One region of the Jeotgalicoccus sp. S0W5 genome, then DNA from elsewhere that is predicted to be linked to it. Evidence: riboswitches for the same ligand, from Rfam matches in the RefSeq annotation. Region 1 holds a riboswitch; the other holds the start of a gene.
The links. A riboswitch is a leader RNA that binds a small molecule or an ion and turns the genes downstream of it on or off. The one in region 1 is predicted to bind S-adenosylmethionine.

Region 1 (8,039 bases):
AAAAAACCAAGCAGCTTTTGCTGCCTGGCAAAGGGGTTTACTTTATAAAATCAATTGCACCAACTAAAATTGATTAGTTGAGACAATGATTTCACTCAATTGAATTATTACGAAATCCGTTCTATTTATATAACAGTTATTTACCCACCCCCTTTTCCTTGAAACATCTTTGTCACAAAAAAATGGAATAATTTTTCTGATGCTTTCTTATGACTGTTATAATATAGCTTAATCATTAAATTGCGAGGGACTACATTGGAAACAGAACAAGTTCATAAGCGTAAGTCTATTAACTTACAAACATTATTTATAAATATTAAATACCTACTTAAAGGGAAAGTACTTATCGCAAATGTCCTACCTGTATTCACAGCGTTTTGGCTTGCTTTACACTTTACCCACCAGTCATTTTACGATCATCTTGGCACTTTTTTCATGACCATGGTTTCCAGCACCTTAGTCATATCTGGTGCTCTCATGTTTAACAACTGGTTCGAGCATGACCTAGATACACAAATGGACCGTACAAAAAAGCGCCCTACCGTTACAGGTGACTTTTCTTTAAGAAATGTCTTAATTGCTGCAATCATTACAACAATCATCGGATTGATCATAATTTTTTTGGTGAATATTGAAGCAGGAATCTACTCATTTCTTGGCTGGTTTTTCTACGTCGTTCTCTACACCTTTTGGTCAAAACGACGCTATACCATCAATACGATAATCGGTAGTATTTCAGGCGCTTTTACACCATTAATTGGCTGGGCCGTTATTACACCAGCGAATCATTTAGTACCCCTAATGTTGTTTTACATTTTACTTATTTGGCAGGTACCTCATACAATTTCAATCGCTATTAAAAGACTCGATGATTACACTAGAGCATGCATACCAATGCTCCCAGTTGTCATTGGCACCAAGGCATCAATTCGCCAGAACTTATATTATGTGCTCGCTTTGTTGCCCGTACCAATTATGCTCTTTGAATCACTCGGTATCATCTTTTCAATTGTGTCAGCTTTATTGACCTTAGGATGGGTTGTGCTATCTGTTCGAGGTTATACTACACACAATAAACACCGATGGGCAGAAATGAATTTAAGATACTCCCTTATCTACTTGATTGTTTCATTTATGTTGATGATCGTGTTAACGATATGATGAAAAATGTATATACTATTAACATAGTTCATTAAAAACCTCACTCGACTTGAAAGTCGAGTGAGGTTTTTCTTACTTATTCTGATGGAATAATATTACCACTGTACTCTTCATCAATATATTGCTTGATTTCATCTGATTGTAGGACTTCGATTAATCTTTGTAGTTCTGGACGTTCTTCATCTCCAGATCTAACAGCAACTAGGTTGGCATAAGGTGATTCTCCGTCTTCAACTGCGATTGAATCTTCAACTGGATTCAATCCAGCATCAATTGCGAAGTTTGCATTAATAATAACAGCAGGTGCTTCATTATTTTCATACATATTAACTAAAAGCTCAGGTGCTGTATTGTTATCAAAGTTAAAGTCGTGAGGATTTTCAGTAATATCATCAAATGTTGCGTCTTGAATTTCAACGCCTTCTTCGATTTCTACTAAGCCAGCGTTAACGAAGAATGAAAGGAAACGTCCTTCTTCTGCAGGATTATTAGATACTAAGATAGTAGAGCCGTCTGGGATGTCTTCAAGTGAATCATAGTCATTTGAGAATACTGCCATAGGTTCGATATGGACATTACCGATGCTAGTTAGGTCATAGCCATGTGATTCAATTTCACCGTCTAAGTATGGTGTATGTTGAAAGAAGTTTGCATCGACTTCTTCATCTGCTAACAAACGGTTTGGTGTTGTATAATCATTGACGATTTCTACATTCACTGTGATATCCTCTTCTTCAAGAATTTCTGCTGCTTTTTCTAAAATTTCAGCGTGTGGTGCTGGCGATGCTGCAACAGTAATTTCAGCACCTTCTCCATCACTTGATTCACCTTCTGAAGCAGAATCAGATTCAGAATCATTTCCACAAGCCGCTAAAACTAAAATAACTGAAAACAATGTAACTAAACTCAAAAATTTCTTCATGCAAAATCCTCTTTTCTATATAGTTTTATATTATATAATCAGCGTTTATCCACTCTTTTAGAGAAAAAGTCTCCTAAAATTTGAATGACGAAAACGATGATTAGAATTACCACAGTTGCAACAAGTGTGACGTCCGGTTGGTTTCTTGTAAAGCCAACCATATAAGCTAAGTTACCTAACCCACCAGCACCGATAACCCCTGCAATCGCAGTTGAACCAACAAGCATAATGGATGTTACCGTTATACCTGAAATTAGAGCCGGTAATGATTCTGGTATCAACACCTTCCAAATAATTGTCCAAGTGTTCGCACCCATTGATTCAGCCGCTTCTATTACACCCTTATCAATTTCTTTAAGTCCAATTTCAACTAGACGTGCATAGAAAGGTGCGGCACCGATAATCAGTGCGGGTAAGGCACCATTGGAGCCCATTACTGTACCCATGATTGCTTTTGTAAATGGCATAAGTAAAATAATTAAAATGATAAATGGAATCGCTCTAAAGAGATTGACGATGAAGGATGTCGTTCCATAAAGCGGTTTTGAGGGAACATTTTCACTCTTATTAGATAAGAACAAGATAATACCGAAAATGAGTCCAATTATAAAGGCTGCAATTGTTGCAATCACAGTCATGTATATCGTTTCATAAGTCGCTTCTATTACCGCATCCCATTTCACATTTTCAAAGCTAAACATATTTTTAAATTCTTCTATTACACTGTTCATCCTGCTTCAACCTCCAATGTGACATCGTGCTTTTTAAACTCATTTGAGATTGATTCCAGGGTTTCATTATCGATATCTAATGCAATATATAAATGTCCAAATGATTCTTGATTCGTCTGTTTAATATTACCTGATAGAATATTTACATCTAGATCGTAATTTCTTATGACCTCAGATACAATTGGAGATTTTGCTCTTGTACCTACAAAGTTTAATTTTACAATTGTTGAAGTAGGGAATGATGCTTTAAGTTCTTCAATTGCAAGTTGGTGGTCATCATCTGAAATATCATCCTTAACAAAGCGTTTTGTTACACTCGATTGTGGATTTTGGAACAATTCAATTACTGAACCGACTTCAACAACCTTACCATTCTCCATCACTGCTGCGCGGTCACATATCTTTCTGATTACGTGCATTTCATGAGTGATTAAGACAATGGTTAGATTCATCTCTTTTGTAATATCAACAAGTAAATCTAATACTTCATCAGTCGTTTCTGGATCTAAAGCACTTGTTGCTTCATCACATAGTAACACTTCAGGCTTGTTCGATAAGGCTCTAGCAATACCGACACGTTGTTTTTGTCCGCCTGATAGCTCACTTGGGTAATTATGTGCTCTACCTTCTAGTCCAACAAGTTTAATTAATTCATCAACGCGTGCCTGGCGTTCTTTTTTTGGTACACCTGCAATTTCCATTGGAAAACTAATATTTTCTGCGACTGTTCTTGACCACAGTAAGTTGAAATGTTGGAAAATCATAGACACTTTCTGGCGTTTATTTCGAAGATCACCTTTGGACATTTTACTGATGTCATCTCCACTGACAATCACGTCACCTTCAGTTACATCTTCTAGTCCATTTAACAATCTGATTAAGGTGGATTTCCCTGCACCTGAGTAGCCGATTATCCCAAATATTTCACCGTGATTAATCGATAAGTCAACTTGGTCAACTGCTGTTATATTTTGTTTCTTAGTTTTAAATATCTTAGAAACACTTTTTATATTAATCATGATACATTACCCTTTCTCATCGATCGAAAATTAAAAGACCTACTCATAATATTATGAGTAGGCCTTTTAATTTCATTATGCCTCTCATCTTTAGGATTTGTTCCTGTGATTTAGCACCTTGTCATTAAGACGGTTGCCGTGGCTTCTTAGGGCACTTCCCTCCACCACTCTTGATAAGAGTTCTATTCGATTGAGATTTATAATATCAGACTATTCTCTACTAGTCAACCAGGAATTCATCTAATACTTCATTTAAATATGGTACTGAGTGAAAAGCATAGAGTGCATTCACAAGTTGACCATTTTTAAATAACAGCAAGGCTGGTGCTGAACGTATGTGATACTTATCTATTAAGTCTTTATGGTAGTTCAAGTTAATTCTCTCGTATGAGATATCCTTCATCTCAGTGACGACTTTCAACATGGATTCTGAAATTTCACATGTCTTACACATCGTGGCATAACCAAAGATAATATAACTGTCCTTATCCTGTGTATTCTTTAATAAATCTGCTGTTGAAATTATTTCCTTCACGATAAAACTTACCTTTCATTATTAACGCATTATCTACGTAAAAACCGTGTCTTAAGAGGAGGTTAGCTAGATAGTCATGCGGGCAACGACCGACTTCTCCAAATTTTGGATCAATATAAATATGCGTGCTTTCACTTAAATGTTTTTTAAACCATTGACGAATTTTTCTTCCTTCTTTATCCGCATCGGATAATATAAAAATTTGCGAATCACCTAGCTGTTCGATAATTTCATCTAATTTGGAAATACCCATTGTTCCGAAAGTGCAAATAATTTGAGCCGGTTCTACTAACACTTCTTCTAAGCGACGTTTATCAGTCTTGCCTTCAACAATGAGTACCTTATCAGAAAGATTCATTCGTATCACCCTTAGTTTAATTTTATACAAATTCACCAGAAGTAATAAATATTTGTTTTTAAAAAACTCCGGACAAATGTCCAGAGTTTAAAATTAACCCTCGATAACTGCTTGATAACTAGCAGCATCAAGAAGATTATCAAGTTCGCTTTCATCTGAAAGTTCAACTTTCAGCATCCAAGCGCCTTCATATGGATTTTCATTTACAAGTTCAGGACTATCTTCAAGCTCTTCGTTAATCGCAACGATTGAACCTGAAACTGGAGCGATTAATTCTGAAACAGTCTTAACTGATTCAACGCTACCGAATGATTCACCTGTTGATACGTCGTCGCCTTCCTCTGGAAGCTCAACAAACACAATATCACCAAGTTCAGATTGTGCAAAATCAGTAATACCGATAGTTACAGTATTCCCTTCAACCTTTACCCATTCATGGTCCTCACTGTATTTTAGATCTTGTGGTAATGACACGCTAAAACCTCCCTTTTAACTTATCATATATATTGTTACATATTCATCATACTACAGGCAAGAAGATTAATTCAATAAAGCTTGCTCATAATTTTCTTCTTTAAAACCTAAAAGAACTTGGTTATCTAATACAACCATTGGTCGCTTGATTAACATACCGTCACTTGCAAGCAATTCAAACTTTTCGTCATCTGAAAGTTCAGGCAAGCGTTCTTTTAAATCAAGTTCTTTAAATTTGCCCCCTCTTTTATTAAAGAAATCATCTACGTTATATGAAGAACGGTCTACAATACCTTTTAGCGTATCGATTGACGGTACGTTTTCGACCATATCTATGGCAGTGAATTCTAAGTTGTTATCCTCTAAAAATTTCTTCCCCTTACGGCAAGTTGTACATTTTGAATACTCATAAAAAGTTATCATTATATCCTCCTAAAATAGAAAGTCATCTTAGGTTAATTCTACCTTAGAAATAATATTTTATACACTTAAAACACAAAATAAACCCAAAACCTTTGGGGGAGGTTTTGGGCCAGGGTTTAGGATTTAAGAAGTGTATATTATCTTCTAACCTTACTCTAACATCTAAATATTATTAGAACGTAAACTCTGTGTAAAAATTATCATAAACTCGTTAACGCTTTCCTTAGTTCACTTATATGAATTTGTCCGGGCGCCGCATCTCGGCTGATGTAACCATAAGTAAATAATGGGGCATAGTCGCCTGTTAACACGCGTGTACGCTTACCTAGCTCACCCATAGATATTCCGATGACTTTATGCCCATATTGAGCTTTAGCTGTTTTTTGAACGTCTACAACTGTATCTACATCCTCACCGTTTGTAGGGTAGAGGGCAAACTTAAACACATCCCCTTCAACTTGATTCATCTGACTAAGTAAATCCATGAGTGCATCGTAATCAAGAGTTTCTTTAAAGTTATGATAGCTCAGTAGCGTTTTAATTTGATGTGTCTTTGCAGTCTCAATAATTTCCTGCAGTATTTTTTTACCCACTGACATTTCAATATCTATATAATCAATATCCATAGACTTACAAACCTCTAGTAAAAGCGCTTGATATTCAACCGTAGTTTTTGAGCCCTTGCCTCCTTCTCCAGAAGTTCGGTACGTGTAGATGATTTCTTTATCGAAAGCTTTAAACTTATCTATGATTCGTCTTACAATTGATGCGTGATCCTGTCGATTTAAAGCATCAAACACATCCCCTCGTATTTCCACTATATCAAAATCACTTAAGTGACTTTCTGCAGCTTCAATCTCTTCATTTATTGCATCAGAGTTATAACCTGAAAAAGTGACGACAATCTTAGTAGTATTCATTATTTTGCCCCTTGAATTTTATTCTATAAAAAGTTTTTAAATATCATGTTGTATTGTACTATAATTAGTATTGGTATGCAGTGATGATTTTAATACTTATATGAATACGATCAGGAGGATTTATTTAATTGAAGAAAACAATATTATACACGAGCTTAAGTGCTAGCCTTCTCTTAGCTGGCTGCAGTAGCGAAGTAGACTCAGAAACTATACAAATCGAAGAAGAATCCTCAATCGTAGATGATACAGAAGAAGATGTCGAAGAAAATACCGATAGTGCGCAACAAGAAAACGATGCTGATACAGACCTTTTAGCAATTGGTGAATCTGCAACGATTGATGACATCACACTCACCATTGATGATGCATATCTGACCGATGAGAGAAATGAAACTAACCTCATAGATGTGAGTGGTGTGCTTATTTTAGAAGTTACATATGAAAACAACTCAGAAGAAACCTTTCCGACAGGTCGAGATATCGTCGTTGAGTCTGAAGGAGAATTGATGCGAAGCTATGAGCTTGAAGACATACTATTAGAAGATTTGCCGCCAGGTGAAAGCATCAGCGGTCGTATGGCATACGGATTGGTCAACGAACCCGAAACACTTAATGCGACATTTCAGCCATTATTAAATGAGTCAGAAGAAGAAGCTGTCTTTGAAATCGACATTTCCGATGAGCATTAGGAAAGGTTTTATTGTTTCGGTGATATGTGAGCCTGTCTCGGACAACTTATCATCATTTTGACCTATTTCGGTGATAAGTAATCATATTTCGAGCAACTTATCACTGCCTCATAAATCAAAAATGCACTCTGTACAAGTACAGAGTGCATGCTTTTTGTATTCTATTCTACAACCTCAACTGATAAATCTACATCGATATTACCACGTGTTGCTTTAGAGTAAGGGCAGAAATCATGTGCTTGTTCTAAATATTTCTCAGCGTCTTCTTGAGACATATTTTTAACTTTTGCATTGATTGCAACGCTAAGTTTAACACCTTCACCGTCTTCTTCTAAACGTACTGTTAAATCGACTTCTGGCTCAGCGTCACGAACGCCACCTTTTTTAATCATTAAATCAAATGCACCGTTGAAGCATGATGCATAACCTGCAGCAAATAATTGTTCAGGGTTTACACCTTCTCCACCTTGATCTGGTGGGATAACCGGAGAATCTATTGCCTTGTCTGATGTTGTTACGTGACCTTTACGTCCACCTGTATTAACTGCACTAACTTCATATTTCACAGCCATTATATAGCCTCCTAAAAATATATTTACTTACAAAAATGAAGCCGTATTAACAACAGCTCCATTAATATATCCACTTATTTTTTGAACTTGTCTGATAGTTTGTCAATTGTATCGTTAGCTTTGTCACTAGCGTCTTCAACATATTCTTTCGCTTTACCAGCAAGCTTATCGTCTTTACCTTCTTTTTCTAATTCTTTGTCTCCAGTAGCGTTACCAACAGTTTCTTTAACGTTAC
Region 2 (8,039 bases), on a different contig from region 1:
TTATGCAAGTGAAGAAATTTATTTCCAATATGATGGAAGTAAATGGAATGATCTGTCTACAGAAGGGAATGTAGAAGACGTTTATAATCCCACATATAGTAATATGTATGATGTCTTCATGGAAAACCAGGAACTACTCGATGTTAAAGTAGATGATGACTATTATTATCTTTATAACATCTCAAATGATATGGAAATTCATGATACATTTGGTCAGATATTTGGAGCAGAAATCAATAATGGTGTTGAAGATGAACAAGTGAATGCCATCGTTGGTGTTTTAGATAAGGAAACAAATGAATTGAGTCAAGTAACCTATATCTCTACAGCACCATCTCAGAATGGTGAGGGTGCAATACACTTAGAAATGTCTGGTATATATAAAGATTATGGAAAATTTGATGATGATGGTATAACTGTTCCTGACGAGATATACGAATAGGATGAAATAATTATGACCAAGTTCTTAAAATTTAAAGTACTTGGTCTTTAATATTGTATAATAATAGTAAACATAAGCAAGGTGGGAGAAAATATGGAATTCGTGACATTAAATAATGGTGTTGAGATGCCAATAGAAGGTTTTGGTGTCTTTCAAATTGAACCGGAAGAAACTGAGAAGTGTGTACTAGATGCAATAGAAGTTGGATATAGACACATTGATACAGCAGCCACCTATGGCAATGAACGTGGTGTTGGTACTGCAATTAAAAAATCAGGTATTGATCGTAAAGATTTATTTATTACTAGTAAATTATGGGTGGAAGATCAAGGTTATGAATCAACTTTAAAGGCATTTGAGAAATCCCTAGAGCGTTTAGGGACCGATTATTTAGATTTATATTTAATTCATCAGCCATTCGGGGATTATTATGGTTCATACCGTGCTATGGAAGCATTGTATAAGCAAGGAAAAATTAAAGCGATTGGGGTTTCAAACTTTGATTCCGCACGATTAGTTGATTTGATTATGAATAATGAGATTGTACCTCAGATTAATCAAATAGAACTACATCCATTTTTACAACAAAAAGAAGCAATCAAGGTGATGAAAGAATATGGCGTTCAAGTAGAGTCATGGGGCCCTTTAGCAGAAGCTAAACATGGTATTTTAGAAGAAAAAGAATTACAAGATATCGCACAGAAGCATAAAAAAACCGTTGCACAGGTCATCCTTAGATGGCACCTCGATAATGGTATCGTTATTATTCCTAAGTCTGTAAATAAAGATAGAATGATTGAAAATCTAGATATCCACGATTTTAATCTAGACAGTGCTGATATGAGAATCATTGAAGCTTTTGATGGAAGTCAAAATAAAATTGTGGATCATACTGATATCAATATTGTGATTGGTATGAATAAATCAAAGACACCAGAGTGAATGTAAAATCCCTGAATGCCAATATTGGTATTCAGGGACTTACCTTATAAGAAAGAAATTAATATACCACCAATTGCACCACTAACCACAATGAGCCAAGGTGGAGATTTTAAGTAATTCAACATGACAAATAGTATTGCAGCTAAGGCGAAATCTGCTGGTTGATTAATGGCAGAAGTTGAGATTGGTGTGTAAAGTGCAGCAATTAAAATACCAACCACTGCTGCATTAACCCCCATTACAGCCCCTTTAGTTTTAGCATGATTTCTTATCATATCCCAGAAGGGCAGGCTGCCTAAAATAAGTAAAAATGCTGGTAGGAATATTGCGAATGTTGCAAATAAGCCACCGAGCCAGCCATTCATAACAGTGCCGAGGTATGAAGCGAAGGTGAAAAGCGGTCCTGGAACTGCTTGAGTTGCCGCATAGCCTGCTAAAAATGCCTCTTGTGAAATCCAGCCCATTGGTACAAGTTCTTGCTCTAGAAGTGGTAAAACAACGTGACCACCTCCAAAAACCAAGGAGCCAGCACGATAAAAGCTGTCAAAAACAGATACCCAATAATTTCCCGTAAATTCTCTTAACATGGGTAGTAAGAATAACAATATAAAAAATAAACTTAAACAGATGATAGAAAAAGTTTTGTTAACTGGGAACAAAGTTCTTTTCGTATCAGCTTCATGGTCCTTAAATATTAAAAATCCAAGCAGTGCAGCAATTAGAATGACGCCAACTTGTGTAATAACTGATGGAAAGATAAGTATAATAACAACGGCTAAGAGCGCAATCAGTTTTCGACTTAAATCAGGCGTTAAATTTTTAGCCATGCCAAGTATTGCATGTAAGACGATGACTACTGCAACAATTTTTAAGCCTTGAATCCAAGCTGCATCAGCAATATTGAAGGTTGTTAAAAGACTAGCAAAAATAATTAGTGCAATGACTGAAGGTAAGGTGAATCCTAAAAATGAGATGATACCACCTAAAACGCCACCTCGCATGACACCGACTCCGATACCTACCTGACTGGACGCGGGACCAGGTAAAAATTGAGAAAGTGCGACAAGATCAGCATAACTCTTTTCATCCATCCACTTTTTACGCTCGACATACTCGGTATGAAAGTAACCGAGGTGTGCAGAGGGTCCACCAAAAGAAGTTAAGCCTAATCTTGTGGACACTAAATATATTTCAAGTAATAGCATGAATCGCTTCATTTAATCCTCCTTAAAAACTTGTTTTTGTGTAGAATACCATTTAAAGTTATTGAGTACTATAGAAATTTATATTCTTTTACAATTCATAATGTAATTGAAATAAAGTAGGTGAATTAATGAAAAAGAGAGAAATTGCAGCGCTTGGTTTTCAGAAATTAGAATCGAATCTACAGTGTCCGATTTGTAGTGCTGATTTAAATGTCGTCGATTCAAATCGTTTAGTGTGTGTAAAACGTCATAGTTATGACTTAGCAAAACAAGGCTACGTCAATATGCTGCAAAAACAAGTATCTTCGATGTATGATCAAGACTTATTTGATGCGAGGTATAATATTATATCAGTTCATAATCTTTACAAAATAATTCATCAAAAAGTTGCTGATATAATTAATGCACTTCCAAATGAAAACCGCCTTATTTTTGATGCAGGTTCTGGTGAAGGTTCACATTTACGTTCAATTATAAAACTAGTTGATAAAGATAACACTCATGGTATTGGATTAGATATCTCAAAAGATGGTGTTTTACTCGCGAGTAAAAACTATAGTCATGAAAACTGGGTGGTCGGAGATTTAAGTCGTACACCGTTTAAAGAGAGTAGTATAGATGTAATCTTAAGCTACTTATCTCCTGCGAATTATGAAGAATTTCAACGTATTTTAAAGCCGAACGGCATACTGATCAAAGTTATTCCGGGTAGCAAGTACTTAAAAGAAATTAGAGAAACTTTAGCTGGTGATAGTCAAGAATATGAGAATACGGATACCTTGGAATTAATGAGAAATAAAGTAGATGTTATTTCCGAAGAGAGAATAACATATGAAGTTGAACTGGCTAGCGTCGCTTTAAAAGATTTAATAAAGATGACCCCGCTCGGTTGGCACGTAAGTCAGCAAGAGATTAAAGATTTTACTGAAACAAGCAGTAAAATAATTACTGTAGATTTACACATTATTCAAGCGAAATATTGAAATAACTGTCATTGTAATCTTATCAAACTGCGTTATAATACTGTTTATGGGCTATTATTTGAAATATTTGAGCTTATATTACAAAGATATTACAAACATAATTATTTCACATTAAGGCTTGAAATAACCCAAAGATTAAAATATAATGAAAATATATTAAGAAATACATAACAGAACGACCTATTAATTTATAGCTATACTTCATATTATTAGCTCAATCGTTCTTTGATAGTGCCTTTGGCCTAGATATCATATTATATTATTTATCTGTTAGGGAGACTTCGAGTCTCTCTTTTTTTATGACTATTTATAAGTAGTGGTGAGTAAGGTGGACGAAAAAGAATTATTAGAATATGCAGTAGCATTCTCTAAGAAGCATTTTAATGTGGATTTTAATATTTCACTAAGAATCTCAAATAGAATGACTGCAAAGCTTGGCGCTTTTGTAATTAAGACGAGACACAACAGGGTTATTAACGAAGAGATTGTCATGTCGAAAACCTTTATTGACAATAATCCGAGGCACGTAATTCTTGATGTCCTACACCATGAATGTGTGCATTTTTGTCTATATCGACTAAACAAACCTTACCGAGATCAAGATGATTATTTTAAGAATACACTCAAGAAGCTCAACATTTCATTAACAAGAACCTATAGATACAAAGGCATTTTACATCATTATCAATGTATGCACTGTAATTATAAATTTACTAAACGTATGAAGGGCTATGAGAAGCGGTATGTCTGTGCAGGTTGTCATTCGAGATTTGCTTATCTCGGTCAAAGTAATGAGTCGCCTTATATTGACTTTTAGAATTAAATCATATAGTATTACTCTAAATTGAATATGAAATTATCAAGAGAGATGGAGGGTCGGGCCCTATGAAGTCTCAGCAGCGGGCTTATTTAAGTACTGTGCTAAATCCTGCAGGCATCGGCTTGGAAGATAATCAAACATCGCCATTTGTCTACATGATGAATGGTTTTTTTATTTTAAAGAGGAGGTAGATCATGAGCATAAAATTGGAGAGCGTTTCAAAAACCTATCAATTAAAAGGTCGTAAGGTTGAAGCATTAAAAGAAACATCATTAGAAATTAAATCAGGTGAGATTTTTGGTTTAATCGGATATTCAGGTGCAGGTAAATCTACTCTTGTTAGACTAATCAACTTATTAGAACAACCAACAACGGGTTCTGTAACAGTTGCTGGTGAAGATTTAACAAAGCTCACTAAGCATGAACTCAGACAGAAACGACAGAAAATTGGCATGATATTTCAGCAGTTTAACCTCATTGAATCTAAGACCGTTTATGAAAATATTGAGTTTGTCTTAAAAGCTTCAAAATTTGATAAAAAGAACAGAACAGCCCGTATCAAAGAACTATTGGAACTGGTTGGTCTTGGAGACAAGGCTGAAATTAAATCATCAAATTTAAGTGGAGGGCAAAAGCAAAGAGTCGGTATTGCTCGTGCACTTGCAAATGATCCTGACATTTTGCTTTGTGATGAAGCAACAAGTGCCTTAGATCCAGACACGACTAAGAGTATTCTTAAATTATTGAATCGAATCAATAAGGATTTAGGTATTACGATTATCGTTATTACTCATGAAATGGAAGTCATCAAAGAGATTGCAGACCGGGTCGGTGTAATGTCTAAAGGCGAAATTTTAGAAATGGGTCATACTTACGATGTCTTTAGTCATCCTAAGCATGAAATTACTAAAGACTTTGTTCAAGAAATTTATAATTTTGAAGTCCCTAATCAGTTTAAGGCAACGCGTGAGAATCAAGTGATTACAATACAGTTTCTCAGTGAAAATGCAGAGGAAAATTATCTCAACAAACTCTACCGTAATTTTGATTTAAACATAAGCATCTTAAATGGACGTATTGAATACATTAAGGATCAACCACTTGGTTTTTTAATGTTCCAAGTGACTGGTAAAGAAGAAGAAATTAATAGACTGAAAAGTCATATTGACCAGACGAACGGCATAGAAAGGGTGGGTTACATTGGATAGTTTCAGTCAGTTATGGCCAATTTTATATAAAGCATTACTTGAGACCGTACAAATGGTTTCTATTTCAATATTTTTTGCAGTGTTATTAGGCTTACCACTTGGTATCCTTTTATATATTACACAGCATCCACTCCTTTTTAGAATTAAATCTTTAAACAGTGTTCTTGGATGGGTGATGAATATTATACGGTCATTCCCTTTCATTATCTTAATCGTTGCGATAATGCCTTTTGCAACTTGGTTAGTCAATGATTCACATGGGCCAGTATTTGCAAGTGTGGCCTTATCAATAGCTGCAGTACCACTATTTGCCCGACTCGTTGAATCTAGTTTCAACGGTGTTAAGGACGGAGTGATTGAAGCGTGTATTGCTGGTGGCGCTTCAATTTTCTTAATCGTTACGGATGTTTTGTTACCAGAAGCGAAAAAGAGTATTACCCAAGCGATTACGCTAACAATTATTTCAATTATTGCTTTCTCAGCGACTGCAGGCGTTGTCGGTGGTGGTGGTGTAGGTGACCTAGCCATACGCTACGGTTATTACCGTTATGACACATTAACGATGATTGTGACAGTGGTTGTCTTAATCATTATCGTACAAATTGTTCAGTGGGTCGGCGACCGACTTGCAAACAGAGCGGAGGATAAGTAATGAGAGGTATTATAACATTTTTAATTGGTACACTTTTTGTCATCGTTCTAACAACAGTTTTACTCCATGAGGATGAAGGTGAAGTGATTACTATTGGTGCATCTAGTGGACCATTTGCTGATATGGCAACCTATGCTTTAAAACCAGTACTGGAAGATTCAGGTTATTCAGTTGAAGTTATTGAGTACAGTGACTATATTCAACCCAATAATGCTCTAGCCAATGGTGATATTGACGCGAACCTCTTCCAAAATGTTCTCTTTATGGATAGTTATAATGAAGAAAATAATACTGAATTAAAGAATATCATTCAAGTACCTACGGCGCCCATGGGGCTATACAGTGGAACATTCGACAGTATAGAAAGTATTACTTCGGGAAGTGAAGTGGCTCTGCCTTTAGACCCTGTTAATGCTTCACGAGGTTTCTTAACTTTACAAGATGCTGGCCTCATAACTATTAGTGAAGATGCTGATATGTTTGCTATTGAAGAAGCAGACATTATTGATAACAAGAAAAACTTAGAATTTATCTTCCAAGATGCTGGTCAACTTCCTAGAAGTGTCGATCAGATTGGTCTGTCTCTAGTGCCTGGGAACTTTGCACTTGCGAGTGATATGAAGCTAGAAGATGCTTTGTCATTAGAGAATATGAACGAATATTTTAGAAATCAAATAGTGATTAATGGTGAAGACGCTGGTAGCAAAATGGAGGAAGACCTTATCAATGCTGTAGAATCAGACGAATTTAATGAAGTCATTGATGCGGATTTCCAAGGTTTCGATAAACCAAAAGAGGATGAATAATGGCGAGTGATTTATTGAATAGTTTAAGTCCGAGCTACTTTTCTAGCATGATGAACAAAAAATTAGAAACAGGGGAAAAACCACTCTTAAATCTAGCAGTGGGTATCCCTGATGGTCTAACACCAAAAGTTATTACTGATGCTGTTAAGGTTGCGATTGATAAGGAAGAAAACCAAAAATATGGTGCTTTTCGTGGTAAAGAAGAATTGAAAACCAGTATTAAAAACTTTTACAAGAGAACTTATGATGTCGATTTAAATGATGAGAATATCGCAATTTTATTTGGTACTAAAAACGGCTTGGTTAATTTCCCACTCGCACATTTAAATCCTGGTTCTGGAATTATGTTGCCAAACCCAGGATATGCCGATTACATTACAGCTGTTGAATTAGCTGGTGCAAAGGCCATTGATATGCCTTTACTTGAAGAAAATGATTATCTACCAGATTTCGATGCCCTAGAAAGAGAACTTAAAGAGACGGATTTAATTTATTTAAACTATCCTTCTAATCCAGTCGGTGCAGTTGCAACAAAAGAGTTTTTCGACGAAACAATTGATCGCTTCAGAGGTACGAATGTAAAGATTCTTCATGATTTCGCCTATGCAGCATTTGGTTTTAACGAACAACATCCGAGCATATTAACGAGTGATAAAAATCTTGAACAATCCATTGAAGTCTACTCACTGTCAAAAGGATTTAATATGTCAGGTTATCGTATAGGATTTGCTGTCGGCAATAAGGACATGATTGAAAGCATTAATAGATTCCAAGATCATACAAATGCTGGTGTCTTTGGTGTCACTCAGGATGCAGCAGTGGCAGCCTTAGATCATGCAGATGAACTGATACCAAAACAAAATGAAATCTTTAACAAGAGAAAGACATATATTAATGAAGCTTTAAGTGCATTAAATATTCCAATTCAGCATATCGACGGGGGTATCTTTGGTTGGATTAAAGTACCGGACGGATTTACAG

Region 2: it holds a riboswitch for S-adenosylmethionine, as region 1 does, so the genes downstream of both, EYB29_RS03465 (methionine ABC transporter ATP-binding protein) here and EYB29_RS10780 (methionine ABC transporter ATP-binding protein) in region 1, are expected to answer to the same signal.

What each region holds. Positions count from the first base shown of each region.
Region 1 covers NZ_SIRQ01000018.1:178,474-186,512, forward strand. Annotated here, with positions in the region: gene cyoE (heme o synthase) at 256-1,161, shown strand; gene EYB29_RS10770 (MetQ/NlpA family ABC transporter substrate-binding protein) at 1,238-2,083, opposite strand; gene EYB29_RS10775 (methionine ABC transporter permease) at 2,122-2,814, opposite strand; gene EYB29_RS10780 (methionine ABC transporter ATP-binding protein) at 2,811-3,833, opposite strand; SAM riboswitch class I at 3,915-4,013, opposite strand; gene EYB29_RS10785 (thioredoxin family protein) at 4,054-4,368, opposite strand; gene EYB29_RS10790 (toprim domain-containing protein) at 4,319-4,726, opposite strand; gene gcvH (glycine cleavage system protein GcvH) at 4,820-5,200, opposite strand; gene EYB29_RS10800 (Spx/MgsR family RNA polymerase-binding regulatory protein) at 5,267-5,623, opposite strand; gene aroD (type I 3-dehydroquinate dehydratase) at 5,824-6,543, opposite strand; gene EYB29_RS10810 (hypothetical protein) at 6,672-7,232, shown strand; gene EYB29_RS10815 (Ohr family peroxiredoxin) at 7,394-7,804, opposite strand; gene EYB29_RS10820 (CsbD family protein) at 7,879-8,039, opposite strand, start outside.
Region 2 covers NZ_SIRQ01000003.1:229,071-237,109, forward strand. Annotated here, with positions in the region: gene EYB29_RS03440 (hypothetical protein) at 1-442, shown strand, start outside; gene EYB29_RS03445 (aldo/keto reductase) at 536-1,384, shown strand; gene chrA (chromate efflux transporter) at 1,429-2,601, opposite strand; gene EYB29_RS03455 (putative RNA methyltransferase) at 2,718-3,572, shown strand; gene EYB29_RS03460 (SprT-like domain-containing protein) at 3,901-4,389, shown strand; SAM riboswitch class I at 4,426-4,528, shown strand; gene EYB29_RS03465 (methionine ABC transporter ATP-binding protein) at 4,587-5,600, shown strand; gene EYB29_RS03470 (methionine ABC transporter permease) at 5,653-6,252, shown strand; gene EYB29_RS03475 (MetQ/NlpA family ABC transporter substrate-binding protein) at 6,252-7,058, shown strand; gene EYB29_RS03480 (aminotransferase class I/II-fold pyridoxal phosphate-dependent enzyme) at 7,058-8,039, shown strand, end outside.